4 regions of the Actinacidiphila reveromycinica genome follow, and region 2 is predicted to be linked to each of the others. Evidence: riboswitches for the same ligand, from Rfam matches in the RefSeq annotation. Region 2 holds a riboswitch; each other region holds the start of a gene.
The links. Region 2 has a riboswitch for cobalamin ahead of metE (5-methyltetrahydropteroyltriglutamate--homocysteine S-methyltransferase). Riboswitches for the same ligand answer to the same signal wherever they lie in the genome.

Region 1 (3,201 bases), 1.7 Mb from region 2:
CCGGGCAGGGGTCATGTTCTCGGGTCCTTCGCTCGTGCGGGACCGGCCGTGATCACGGCACGCGGTCCCGCCGACGGGCGGCCCGCCCTTCGCGCGCGCCGCGGTCGTCGGACGCGGGACGTCGCGCACGGGACGTCGTACACGGAGGCGTCGTACACGGGGTGCCGTACACGGCGGCGTGCACGCGCTGGTGAGGACGCGCGGACCGGTGAAGGCGTACGCACACGAACGCGCTGACGCGGCGGCGTGGTGCCGGGCAGGCCGACGGGATCAGGGTCCGGTACGGTCCACGCGGTGCCGGGGCGGCGCGAAGCCGGCCGCGGGGGCAGCGGGACATACCGGCGCTGCGGCCGTCGGAGCGGCCGGACAACCGGCCGGTGGCGGGCGCCTGTCAGATCAGGACGACGAGCGGCGGCGGCCCGCGCCGCACCACCGCGTGCCTCAGCAGCACCTCGGCGGGCCGCAGAGGCGGCACGGTGCCGGCCCGCACGCGCGGCAGCGGCGGCAGCGTGATCCCGCACACCGCCAGGACGTACCGCAGCGGAGCGGCCAGTACCCAGGCCAGCGAGCGGATCATCCGGTGGAGGGCGACCTCGCCCCGCCACATCCACAGGCCGCACACCAGGGCGGCAGCGGCGTGCAGCAGGAGCATGCCCGGGGACCACTCGTGCATGGCCATGCCGCCGCCCGGCCCCGCCATGGACCCGGTGCCGCCCGGGCCCGGCGCGGCCATCCCCATGCCCGGCATGAACGGCATTGAAGGCATGGAAGGCATGGGGGGCATGGAGGACGTGGCGGGCATCGCCGGGTCGGGCACGGCCGAGGGAGCGGCGCCGACCCACTGCCCGAGCAGGAAGACGCAGTGGAGCCCCAACTGCGTGGCCAGGCTGCCGCCGAGGATCACCGGCGCGCCGCGCCGCCTCCCGAAGGCCCACCACGCGAGGGCGGTGACCCCGGCGAACGCGTACAGCAGAGCCCAGACCGGGACCCCGGCGCCGGACATCATCGCGTGGCCGAGGCCGCTCATCGCCGTGCACACGGCCGCGAACACGGCTGAGCGCACAAGGCGGAGGGCGGGCATCCGGGCCATGGCGACATCGTGCCAGCCGTCGGCGCCCGTGACGTCACCGGGGCACGCGGTCCCGACCGCCGCGCGCACCGGGCCCGTTGAGACCCCGTTGCAGTCGGCTGACGTGTGCATCTACGCTGGCCGGGCCGTGGTGCTCGGGAAACCGGTGGGAAACCGGTGCGGCCCTCGCCACTGTGATCGGGAAGTCACCGTGCTCGTTCCGCCCCGCAGGGGGTGGACGCCACTGGCCGTTTCGGCGGCTGGGAAGGCGGAGGACGGCGACGTCGGACCCGTAAGCCAGGAGACCGGCCACGGCACGCACGACGAACTGTCCACGAGGTGCTGGAGAGGCTGCCCCGGTATGACCCTGCCCGAAAACCCGCCGTCGCCCGCCGGACCGCCCGCGGGGACGCCCTCCCCCGGGCCCGTCGCCCACCGATTCGCACGCGCCGACTGGATACGCACCGGCGTGCTGCTGGCCGCGATCGCCGCCCTGCACGCCGCGGCGTTCGCCATCCTGGTGATGATGGTCGCGCCGCACCACTACACCGTCGGCAAGCAGGCGTTCGGCGTCGGGCTGGGGGTCACGGCCTACACCCTCGGCATGCGGCACGCCTTCGACGCCGACCACATCGCCGCGATCGACAACACCACGCGCAAGCTGATGGCCGACGGGCAGCGCCCCGTCTCGGTCGGCTTCTGGTTCGCCCTCGGCCACTCCTCGATCGTCGTCGCCATGGCCGGCATGATCGCCGGCGGCGCCAAGATCGCCGGCACCCTGATGAACGAGGACTCCGAGACGCACGTCACCCTCGGCGTCATCAGCACCAGCGTCTCGGGGACTTTCCTCTACCTCATCGCCGCCCTCAACCTCGTCGCCCTGCTGGGCATCTACCGGGTGTTCAAGGAGATGCGCGCGGGCAACTTCGACGAGCACGAGCTGGAGAAGCACCTGGACAGCCGGGGCTTCATGAACCGCCTGCTCGGCCGACTCACCAAGTCGATCCGCCACCCCGGCCAGATGTACCCGGTCGGCGTCCTGTTCGGCCTCGGCTTCGACACCGCCACCGAGGTCACCCTCATGGTGATGGCGGGTTCCGGCGCCGCCTCCGGCCTGCCCTGGTACGCGGTGCTGTGCCTGCCGCTGCTGTTCGCCGCCGGCATGAGCCTGTTCGACACCCTCGACGGCACCTTCATGAACTTCGCGTACCACTGGGCGTTCTCCAACCCGGTCCGCAAGGTCTACTACAACCTCACGATCACCGGCCTGTCCATCGCCGTGGCCTTCGTCATCGGCACCATCGAACTCGTCGGCGTCCTGCACGACAACGCCGGCTTCACCAACGGCGCCACCGACTGGATCTCCGGTATCAGCCTGGACAACGTCGGCTACGTCATCGTCGGCCTGTTCGTCGTGGTCTGGGCCTGCGCCCTGGCCTACTGGCGGTTCGCGAAGGTCGAGCGCCGCTGGGGCGCCGCGGCACGCGCCGGCTCGGGCGGGATGTCGTCCTAGTCCCGCGGGGCCGTCACCGGGCGAGGAAGTCGATCACCGCCGGCAGCGCCTCGGGGTCCTGGAACGGGAAGATGTGCCCGCCCTCGAAGACCCGCAACTCGGCGCCCGGTATCGCCCGGGCCACCGCCTCGCTGTTGGCGACCGGCGCGATGCCGTCGTAGCGCCCGGCGGCGACCAGCGTCGGGCAGGTGACGGCCGGGAGCCGGTCGTACACGTCGTGCGCGGCGCGGGCCCGGAGTTGGAGTTCCTCTCCCAGCCGCACCGCGGCCGGCTTGCCGGCCGCCAGCCGCCCGCGCATCGACTCGACCACCGCGCGGTCGCCGGGGCGGGAGGCCAGCCACTCCGCGGTGAAGCGGGTGTCAAGGATGCCCGCGTACCGGGCCTGCCGCTCCTCCAGAGGGAGTTCGCCCAGCGTGTGCAGCGGGTACGAGGAGCCGCCGGGTCCCCCGGACGAGGTGCACAGCAGCGCCATCCGCTCGATCCGTTCCGGCCGGGTGACGGCCAGTTCCTGGGCGACCATCCCGCCGAAGCTGATCCCGAACACGCGGAAGGACGGCCAGCCGAGGTGGTCGGCGAGCGCCGCCGCGTCCGCGGCGAGGTCGGCCATGGCGTACGGCCC
Region 2 (3,201 bases):
TCGCTGGTCTCCGCGCTCAGCGACAGCCTGGTGCCGATGATCGTCGGCCGCGCGATCGTCGGGGTCTCCATGGCGGTGATCCCGCTCGGCATCAGCCTGCTGAGCACGATGCTGCCGCGCGCACGGGCCTCCGCGGGGATCGCCCTGGTCAGCGCGATGCTGGGGATCGGCGGGGCGCTCGGTGTGCCGCTGGCCGCCTGGATCGGCGAGCACACCGACTACCACCTGCTCTTCTGGATCTGCGCGGCCGGCGGCGCGCTGTCGGTGGCCGGCACCTGGCTGCTGCTCACCGAGCCGGCCGGCCGCTCCGTCGGCCGCCTCGACGTGCCCGGCACGGTGGTGCTCGCCGGCGCCCTGGTCTGCCTGCTGCTGCCGCTGAGCCAGGCCGCCGGCTGGGGCTGGTCCTCGCCGACGACCATCGGGCTGCTGGTCGCCGCGGTGGTGCTGCTCGTCGCCTTCGTGCTCTGGGAGCGCCGCGCCTCCTCGCCGCTCGTCGACGTCGTGGTGAACTCCGCGCCGTCGCTGCTGCTGACGAACATCGCGTCCACCTGCGTCGGCTTCGCGCTGTTCGCCACGCTGATCGGCACCGCCTCCTACGTGGAGGCACCGCGCGCGACCGGCTACGGATTCGGGTCGTCCGTGGTCGTGGGCGGCCTGTGCCTGCTGCCCAGCGGCCTGGCGATGCTCGTGCTCTCGCCGGCCTCGGCCGCCATCACCAACCGGGTCGGGCCGAAGATCACCCTGGCCATCGGCGCGACGATCGTGGCCGCGGGCTTCGTGGTGCGCATCGTGCTCACCGGCCACCTGTGGGAGGTCATCCTCGGTACCAGCATCGCGGGCGCGGGCACGGGCATCGCCTACGCGGCCATGCCGGCGCTGGTCAACCTCGCCGCGCCCCGCTCCTCGCTGGCGGCCGCCAACGGGCTGAACACGCTGTTCCGTTCGGTCGGCAGCTCGCTGGCCAGCGCGGTGGGCGGCACGCTGTTCGCCTCCCAGGTGGTCGTGCTGGCCGGGCAGGCGATGCCGTCCCTGCACGCCTACCGGGTGCTGTTCGGGATCTGCGCGGGCGCCGCGCTGCTCGGGGCCCTCATCGCCCTCACGGTGCCGGCCGCCCAGGAGCGGGAGGAGGCGCCGCGGGCCGAACCGGCCCTGGCCTGACCGGCCCGTCCGGCCCGTCCGGCCCGTCCGACCCCGCCGTCCCGCCGTCCCGCCCCGCCGTCCCGCCTGGTGGGAGGGCGGGGGTTCCGGGATGTGGGCGGCGGCGGGCCGTCGGCACCCGGGCGTTCTATGCTTGCGGGTGCAGCTGGTTCGCCCTGCCCGCCAGGCATCGGCGTCGCAAGAGGGAACCCGGTGGGAATCCGGGACTGCCCCGCAGCGGTGAGTGGGAACGAGCGCCGTCATACGCACTGGGTCCGGACCGCGGACCTGGGAAGCGACGGCCAGTAGGTGTCTGCCCCCGGCAGGCGTGCCCGCGAGTCCGAAGACCTGCCCGTTGCCCGTACGCGACCGATCGCGTGCGGAAATCCCGGTGACCTCGTGGGCGGGTCGGCGTGGACAGCAGGTGGAGGAGCACCCCCGGGTGCGTCCTCTCCCCCTCGTTCGCCGCCTTCGCGCCCGCGTCCCGTCCCCGGGATGCCAGGGAGACATCTCGCGAAGGAGAGTTCCGTGTCAGCAAAGCCCGCAGCCGCGGCAGCACGGGCCACCGTGTACGGCTACCCCCGCCAGGGACCGCACCGGGAACTGAAGAAGGCCGTCGAGGGCTACTGGAAGGGCCGCGTCACCGCGGACTCCCTCCGGCGGACCGCGGCCGACCTGCGCCGGTCCAACTGGACCCAGCTCGTGGATGCCGGCATCCACGAGGTGCCCACCGGCGACTTCTCGCTCTACGACCACGTCCTCGACACCAGCGTCATGGTCGGCGCCGTGCCCGAGCGGCACCGCGCCGCCGTCGCCGCGGACCGGCTCGACGGCTACTTCGCCATGGCCCGCGGCACCCAGGACGTCGCTCCGCTGGAGATGACGAAGTGGTTCGACACCAACTACCACTACCTGGTCCCCGAGCTGGGCCCGGACACGGTCTTCGCCGCCGACTCCGCCGCGCAGGTCGGCGCGCTGCGCGAGGCCCTGGCCCTCGGCCACGACGCCCGGCCGGTCCTCGTCGGCCCGGTGACGTACCTGCTGCTCGCCAAGCCGGCCCCGGGCGCGCCGGCCGGTTTCGCACCGCTCGCCCTGCTGGACCGGCTGCTGCCGGTGTACGCGGAGGTGCTCGCCGACCTGCGGGCGGCCGGCGCGGCGTGGGTTCAGCTCGACGAACCCGCCCTGGTCCAGGACCGCACCCCCGCGGAACTGGACGCCACCGCCCGCGCCTACCGGCGGCTCGGCACCCTGGCCGACCGGCCGAAGCTGCTCGTCGCCTCATACTTCGACCGGCTCGGCGACGCGCTGCCGGTGCTGGCCGGCGCGCCGGTCGAGGGCCTGGCGGTCGACTTCACCGGCCCGGCCGCCGCGAACCTCGACGACCTCGCGGCCACCGGCGGGCTGCCCGGCAAGCGGCTGGTGGCGGGCGTGGTGGACGGCCGCAACGTCTGGATCAACGACTACGAGAAGTCACTCGCCACCCTGGCCACCCTGCTCGGCCTCGCCGACCGGGTGGACGTCGCCGCGTCCTGCTCGCTGCTGCACGTGCCGCTGGACACCGCGCCCGAGCAGGACATCGACCCGCAGGTGCTGCGCTGGCTCGCGTTCGCCCGGCAGAAGACCGCCGAGGTCGTCACGCTCGCACGCGGCCTGGCCGAGGGCACCGACGCCGTCGCCGCGCTGATCGCGGCGAACCGCGCCGACCTGGCGTCCCGGGCCTCCTCCCCGATCACCCGTGACCCCGCCGTCCGCGCCAGGGTTGCCGCGATCACGGACGCCGACGGCCGCCGCGCCCCGGCGTACCCGGAGCGGGCCGCGGCCCAACGCGCGCGCCTGCGACTGCCGTTGCTGCCGACGACCACCATCGGGTCGTTCCCGCAGACCGCCGGGCTGCGCACCGCCCGCGCCGACCTGCGGGCCGGCCGGATCGACGAGGCCGGCTACGAGGAGCGGATCCGGGCCGAGATCGGTGAGGTCATCTCCTTCCAGGAGCGGACCGGCCTGGACGTCCTGGTGCACGGCGAGCCCGAACGCAACGACATGGTGCAGTACTTCGCCGAACGG
Region 3 (3,201 bases), 420 kb from region 2:
TTCTCTGGCCTGCCGCCGGTGCGGACACCTCCCTCTATCTCAAGGAGCTGTACGTACGGCCCGACGCCCGCCACGGGGGCGTCGGCCGCGCACTCATGTCCGAGGTGCGCAACGTCGCCGCCGCATCAGGCTGCTCCAGGATCGAATGGACCGCCGACGCCGACAACCCGTCCGCCCTCGCGTTCTACGAGGCACTCGGAGTCGAACCGAAGGACGGGAAGGTCTTCTACCGGACCACCCGGTAGATTCGTCCGCGCGATGGCCAGGGCTACCCCCTGCATGGCGCCCGGTGGTGATTGTGACTGGCACCAGCCCCCGTTCGCCGAGCACATGAGTGCAGATCGCAGACGTCCTCCCGGTTCCGGCTGTCCACCCGGCGTCGGCGGCCCGTACCGTTGAAGACGGCAGCCTGACAGTTGCGGCCGCCGGCGGAGAGGACGGTACGGCTGTGGACAGACGACAGTTCCTCGGGGTGTTCGCGGTTGCCGCAACGGAACCAGGAGCACTGTCCGGGATCGCCGAAGCGCGACAGAGCATCGACACTGCCCTGACCGGCTCGGACGCGGGGGATCTCGCGTACCTGGAAGGTGCGTTCGAACGCCATCGCGGCGGCTATCGAGGCCGTCCCCCTACCGCCGTCCTCGGACAGATGCGCGACGACGTGGACCTGCTCCGGGATGTTCTCCACCGCCCGCACCCGGCAACCACCCGCACGCAACTCGCCCGTACGGCCGCCGGAATCACCGGCTTGGTGGCGATCATTCAGCATGACCGCGGGGATCAGCGCGAAGCTCATCGCTGGTTCGCCACCGCCGAGCGGGCCGCCAGCGAGTCCGGCGACCGTCACATGCTCGCCTGGACCCTCGCACGCCACGCGATGGTGCCGCTCAACTACGGAGCTCCGGAAGCAGCCGCCGCCCTGGCGATCCAGGCTCGCGTGGCAGCCGGGCGAACCCCCTCCGCATCGGCGGCGCTCGCCGCCGCCGTGAGCGCCCGGGCACTTGCCGCGAACGGTGACCGCCAGGGGGCCCTGCGCGGAGTGGCCGACGCTCGTACCATCGCTGGGCGGCTGGACGGGTCCCAGGCCGCCGACAGCTGGTTCGGTTACCCGCCGCAGAAGCACCACGTCCACCTCTCCCAGGCGTTCACCCTGCTGGGCAGCACGAAGGACGCCTACGCCGAACAGGACGCCGCCGTCGCCCTCACACGGACGCCCTCCGTGATGACCCGAGCCCTGTTGGACATCGACAAGGCGACGTGTCTCAGCGTCGAGGGAGACACGGCGCATGCCGCCGAAGAGGCCGCCGGAGTATGGGAGGCACTGCCACCTGCGTACCGCGGTGGACTCATCCAGGAACGGACGGTGGCCCTCTGCGACACGATCTCCGACACGGCCCCGGACCTGGCCCGACAACTGCGGGTGACCTTCGTCTAGGGCCTCTGGGCGGCTGCGGTCCCGACGCTCGTCGGCCGACCGGTCCGACGACACCATGGCCCGGACGACGACGGTACCGCCGGCAACCCGCCGCCCGCAGGGGGGCGATGACGCCGGAGACCGGCCACCCTGGGGGTGGCGGGGCAAAGCCGCAGGCAGGCGTGGTTGACGGGGTTTCCACGGGCGTGGTGAACTGCCGGGAGCCATACGGCGGCAGGAGAGGAAGTCGGTGCGAATCCGACGCGGTCCCGCCACTGTCACCGGGGAGTGCACTCCCGACCCTGTTGGTCACGGCCGGCCCCGCCGGCTGGAAGGCCCGGGAGTGCGTGGATCCGGGAGCCAGGAGACTCTCACCGCCGGTCACGTCGAGCCAGGGCGCGGACCCTGAGTGAGGACCTCGCGATGCCCCGCACGCACGCGGCAGCCGCCCCTTCGGGCGCCGAGCCCCGGATATCCCGGACATGAGCCGTGCCGACCGCGCCTTCGCCTACGGCGCCGCACTCGGCTTCCTCGGCGACCTCCTGATCGGCGATCCGCGCCGCGGCCACCCGGTGGCCGGCTTCGGGCGGGCCGCGGGAGCCCTGGAGAAGCTGATGTGGCGCGACCACCGCGGCACCGGTGCGGCGTACGCCGCCCTGTGCGTGGGCGGCTCGGCCACCGCGGCCGCCCTCGCCGAGCGCGCCGCCCGGGACCGCCCGGTGCTGCGCGCCGCGCTGACCGCCGCGGCCACCTGGTCCGTGCTCGGCGGCACCTCGCTGGCCCGGGAGGCCCGCGCCATCGGCGCGGCGCTGGAGGCCGGCGACCTGGCCGCGGCCCGGGCCCGGCTGCCGCACCTGTGCGGGCGGGACCCGGCCGCGCTGGACGCCGACGCGCTCGCCCGCGCCGTGGTCGAGTCGGTCGCCGAGAACACCTCGGACGCGGTCGTCGGCGCGCTCGTGTGGGGCGGGCTGGCCGGGGTGCCCGGGCTGGTCGGCTTCCGCGCCGCCAACACCCTGGACGCCATGGTCGGCCACCGCTCCCCCCGCCACCTGCGGTTCGGGTGGGCCGCCGCCCGGCTGGACGACGCGGTCGGCTACCCCGGGGCCCGGTTGACCGCCGCGCTCACCGCGCTGGCCGGGCCGTACCCGCGCAGCGCGCTGGCCACCGCGCGCCGCGACGGGCCGCTCCACCCCTCCCCCAACGCCGGTCCGGTGGAGGCCGCGTTCGCGGGAGCGCTGCGCATACGGCTGGGCGGCACCCTGGCGTACGGCGGCCGCACCGAGCACCGTCCGGTGCTGGGTGCCGGGTTCCGTCCGCCGGGCCCGGCGGACATCGGCCGCGCCATCCGGCTCTCCCGCCGGGTGGGCGCGCTCGCACTCGGCGCGTCGGTGCTGCTGTCGGCGGCGCGCGGGGCACGGCTGCCGGCGGCGGGGCGGGGCGCCGGACCGGCTCCGGTCACGGGCCGCTCCACGGTCCCGGACGGAACCACGGTCGCGGGTCGGGGCGTGGGCTCGGGTCGAGTGCCGGGCTCGGGTCGAGTGCCGGGCTCGGGTCGAGGGCCGGGCTCGGGTCGAGTACCGAACTCGGGTCGAGTGCCGGGCTCGGGTCGGGCCCCGACCGCGGATCGGGTCCGGGCCGTCGCGCGGGCCACGGGACCGGCTCCGACCGCGGAGGGTGCCCGATGAAGGGGCTGATGGTCGCCGGGACCGGGTCCGACACCGGCAAGAGCGTGGTGACCGCCGGGATCTGCCGCTGGCTGACCCGCCAGGGCCTGCGGGTGGCGCCCT
Region 4 (3,201 bases), 4.5 Mb from region 2:
GTCGACCGTGACGTCCGTCCCCTCCAGCAGTTCCCGGGCGAGCAGCACCCGCTGCCCGAGCAGCCAGCGGTAGGGCGTGGTCCCGGTCTCCTGCTGGAAGCGCCGGGCGAAGGTGCGGGGCGACATGTGGGCGCGCGCGGCCAGTTCCTCGACGGTCACCTCGCGGTCCAGGTGCCGCTCCATCCAGGAGAGCACCCCGGCGACGGTGTCGCTCTGCGCCCGGGGCAGCGGCCGGTCCACGTACTGCGCCTGGCCGCCCTCGCGGTGCGGGGGGACCACCATGCGCCGGGCGATGCCGTTGGCGACCGCGCTGCCCTGCTCCTTGCGGACGAGGTGCAGGCAGGCGTCGATCCCCGCCGCGGTGCCGGCCGAGGTGACCACGCCCCGGTCGTCGACGTAGAGCACGTCGGCCTCGACCCTGGCCTGCGGGTGGCGCCGCGCCAGCAGGTCGGCGTGCCGCCAGTGCGCCGCGCACCGCCGACCGTCCAGCAGCCCGGCCGCGCCCAGCGCGAACACCCCCGAGCACACGCTCACCACCGTCGCGCCGCGCTCGACCGCGCGGTTCAGCGCGTCCGTCATCGGCCGCGGGAAGTCGCGGTCGACGTACGCGTCGCCGGCCGGCACCGCGACCAGGTCCGCCTCCTCCAGCCGGTCCAGGTCCTGCGAGACCACCATCTCGAACCCGGCGTGCGTCCGCACCCGCGGGCCCTCCGCCGAGACCACCGCGAAGTCGTACCGCGGCAGTCCCTCGTCGCTGCGGTCCAGCCCGAAGACCTCGCAGACGACCCCGAGTTCGAAGGGGTGCACGCCGTCCAGGATCACCGTCGCCACGTTCTCCAGCATGGTGACCACCCTGCCACTTGGCAGGATGTTTCGGTAGTACGGCAGCACTGCCACTGTTCGGCGGTAAGCGGCGTGGCGACCATGGACCCATGACCGTTCTCCTCGACATCGCCGCCCTCCTCGCCCTCGTCCTCGCCCTCACCTTCGTCCCCGTCCTCGGGCTCCGCCACGAGGCGAAGATCACCCGGGAGCTGAAGGAGGCGGACCGCGAGCGCGCCCGACTCTGAGCCCGCGCCGGAGCCGGCCGCCCGCACGCCGCCGGCCGGCCACCCGCCCGGCCCGGCCCGGCCCGGCCACCCGCCCGGCCCGGCCCGGCGGCCCGGCCCGGCGGCCCGGAACGCTCTACCCCACACCGCCTGCAACCCTCACCAAAACTGACAGCACGACACAACATGTGGTGTCGTCTTCGACAGACGGCACCACATGTATGCTCAACCTCGTTGCCGCAGGGGAAGCCGGTGCGAATCCGGCGCTGCCCCGCAACGGTGAACGGACGCGCGTCCAGCGCGCCGTACAGCCCGATCGCCTGCCGGCCGCCACGTCCGCGCGCACTCGCGCGCGGGGGTGCCTCCCGAGCCTGCCCGGCTCGACGGGAGGGACCGTCCGGGCCTCGTGGACTGGGCCGACGGACGCACGGCGGCGTGCCGTAGAACGCCCCGCCCTGCCTCCCGTCGCCCTCCGCGCGGCCGCCGCCGCGTACGAGGGAGAGCTCCACCGTGACCACCGCGCCCACCGCACCCGCGCCGACCGCCGACACCTCCCCGGCGGCCCCCGCCGCTGCCGCCGGCCGGCCCCCGGCGCCGGAACCCGCGCCTCCCGGCCGGGCCCCGGTGCCGGAGCCCGCGGACAGCGCAGGCGCCGAACTGCTGCGCACCCTGGTCGCGTTGACCGCCGACCTGCCCGACGCCGACCCCGGCCGGGTCACCGCCGCCGCGCTGCGCGGCCGCAGCGCCGGCGCCGGGCGGGCCGAACTGCGCACCCTCGCCACCGACGCGGCCGCCGGGCTGATCTCCGAGGACCCGGCGTACTCCCGGCTCGCCGCCCGCCTGCTGAGCGCGGCCGTCACCGAGGAGGCCGCCGGCCAGGGCGCGGTCCGCTTCACCGAGTCCGTCGCGGTCGGCCACCGCGAGGGCCTGATCGGCGACCGCACCGCCGCCTTCGCGGCCGCCCACGCCGACCGGCTGGACGCGCTGGTGGAACAGGCGCTCGCCGACGGCGCCGACGACCGCTTCGGCTACTTCGGCCTGCGCACGCTGCACAGCCGCTACCTGCTGCGCCACCCGATCACCCGCCAGGTGATCGAGACCCCGCAGCACTTCATGCTCCGGGTCGCCTGCGGCCTCGCCGACGACGACGGCACCGCCGCCGGCGGCCCGGCCGCGGCCGGCGACCGCGTGGTGGAGGAGGTCGCCGAGCTGTACCGGCTGATGAGCGCGCTGGAGTACCTGCCCAGTTCGCCCACCCTCTTCAACTCCGGCACCCGCCACCCGCAGATGTCCTCCTGCTACCTGCTGGACTCCCCGCGGGACCAGTTGGACTCCATCTACGACCGCTACCACCAGGTGGCCCGCCTGTCGAAGCACGCCGGCGGCATCGGCATCCCCTACTCCCGGGTGCGGGCCCGCGGTTCGCTGATCCGCGGCACCAACGGGCACTCCAACGGCATCGTGCCGTTCCTGAAGACCCTCGACGCCTCGGTGGCCGCGGTGAACCAGGGCGGCCGCCGCAAGGGCGCCGCCGCGGTCTACCTGGAGACCTGGCACGCCGACATCGAGGAGTTCCTCGAACTGCGGGACAACACCGGCGAGGACGCCCGCCGCACCCACAACCTGAACCTCGCGCACTGGGTGCCGGACGAGTTCATGCGCCGGGTCGACGCCGACGCGCAGTGGTCGCTCTTCTCCCCCGCCGACGTCCCCGAGCTGGTCGACCTGTGGGGCGACGACTTCGACGCCGCCTACCGCCGCGCGGAAGCGGCCGGCCTGGCCCGCCGCACCATCGCGGCGCGCGAGCTGTACGGCCGGATGATGCGCACCCTCGCGCAGACCGGCAACGGCTGGATGACCTTCAAGGACGCCGCCAACCGCACCGCGAACCAGACCGCCCGCCCGGGCAGGACCGTGCACTCCTCCAACCTGTGCACCGAGATCCTGGAGGTCTCCGACGACTCCGAGACGGCGGTGTGCAACCTGGGGTCGGTGAACCTGGGCGCGTTCGTGACCGCCCCGCGGGAGCGGGAGGACGGCGACGCCGCACACGGCGGCCTCGACCGCGCGATCGACTGGGAGCGGCTGGACCGCACCGTGCGCACCGCGGTCACCTTCCTCGACCGGGTGGTCGACGTCAACTACTACCCGA

Region 1: another riboswitch for cobalamin. It lies ahead of nicT (Nickel transporter NicT); the one in region 2 lies ahead of metE (5-methyltetrahydropteroyltriglutamate--homocysteine S-methyltransferase).
Region 3: another riboswitch for cobalamin. It lies ahead of RVR_RS06845 (cobalamin biosynthesis protein); the one in region 2 lies ahead of metE (5-methyltetrahydropteroyltriglutamate--homocysteine S-methyltransferase).
Region 4: another riboswitch for cobalamin. It lies ahead of RVR_RS24405 (ribonucleoside-diphosphate reductase subunit alpha); the one in region 2 lies ahead of metE (5-methyltetrahydropteroyltriglutamate--homocysteine S-methyltransferase).

What each region holds. Positions count from the first base shown of each region.
Region 1 is NZ_AP018365.1:2,841,967-2,845,167, forward strand. It holds gene RVR_RS11665 (sigma-70 family RNA polymerase sigma factor) at 1-15, opposite strand, end outside; gene RVR_RS11670 (hypothetical protein) at 392-1,090, opposite strand; cobalamin riboswitch at 1,202-1,397, shown strand; gene nicT (Nickel transporter NicT) at 1,431-2,582, shown strand; gene RVR_RS11680 (alpha/beta fold hydrolase) at 2,596-3,201, opposite strand, start outside.
Region 2 is NZ_AP018365.1:1,186,069-1,189,269, forward strand. It holds gene RVR_RS05015 (MFS transporter) at 1-1,158, shown strand, start outside; cobalamin riboswitch at 1,288-1,507, shown strand; gene metE (5-methyltetrahydropteroyltriglutamate--homocysteine S-methyltransferase) at 1,666-3,201, shown strand, end outside.
Region 3 is NZ_AP018365.1:1,608,343-1,611,543, forward strand. It holds gene RVR_RS06835 (GNAT family N-acetyltransferase) at 1-245, shown strand, start outside; gene RVR_RS06840 (NsdA family TPR-like regulatory protein) at 335-1,435, shown strand; cobalamin riboswitch at 1,655-1,785, shown strand; partial or broken gene RVR_RS06845 (cobalamin biosynthesis protein) at 1,897-2,859, shown strand; gene RVR_RS06850 (cobyric acid synthase) at 3,096-3,201, shown strand, end outside.
Region 4 is NZ_AP018365.1:5,718,128-5,721,328, reverse strand. It holds gene RVR_RS24415 (GlxA family transcriptional regulator) at 1-843, opposite strand, end outside; gene RVR_RS24410 (hypothetical protein) at 933-1,070, shown strand; cobalamin riboswitch at 1,241-1,391, shown strand; gene RVR_RS24405 (ribonucleoside-diphosphate reductase subunit alpha) at 1,560-3,201, shown strand, end outside.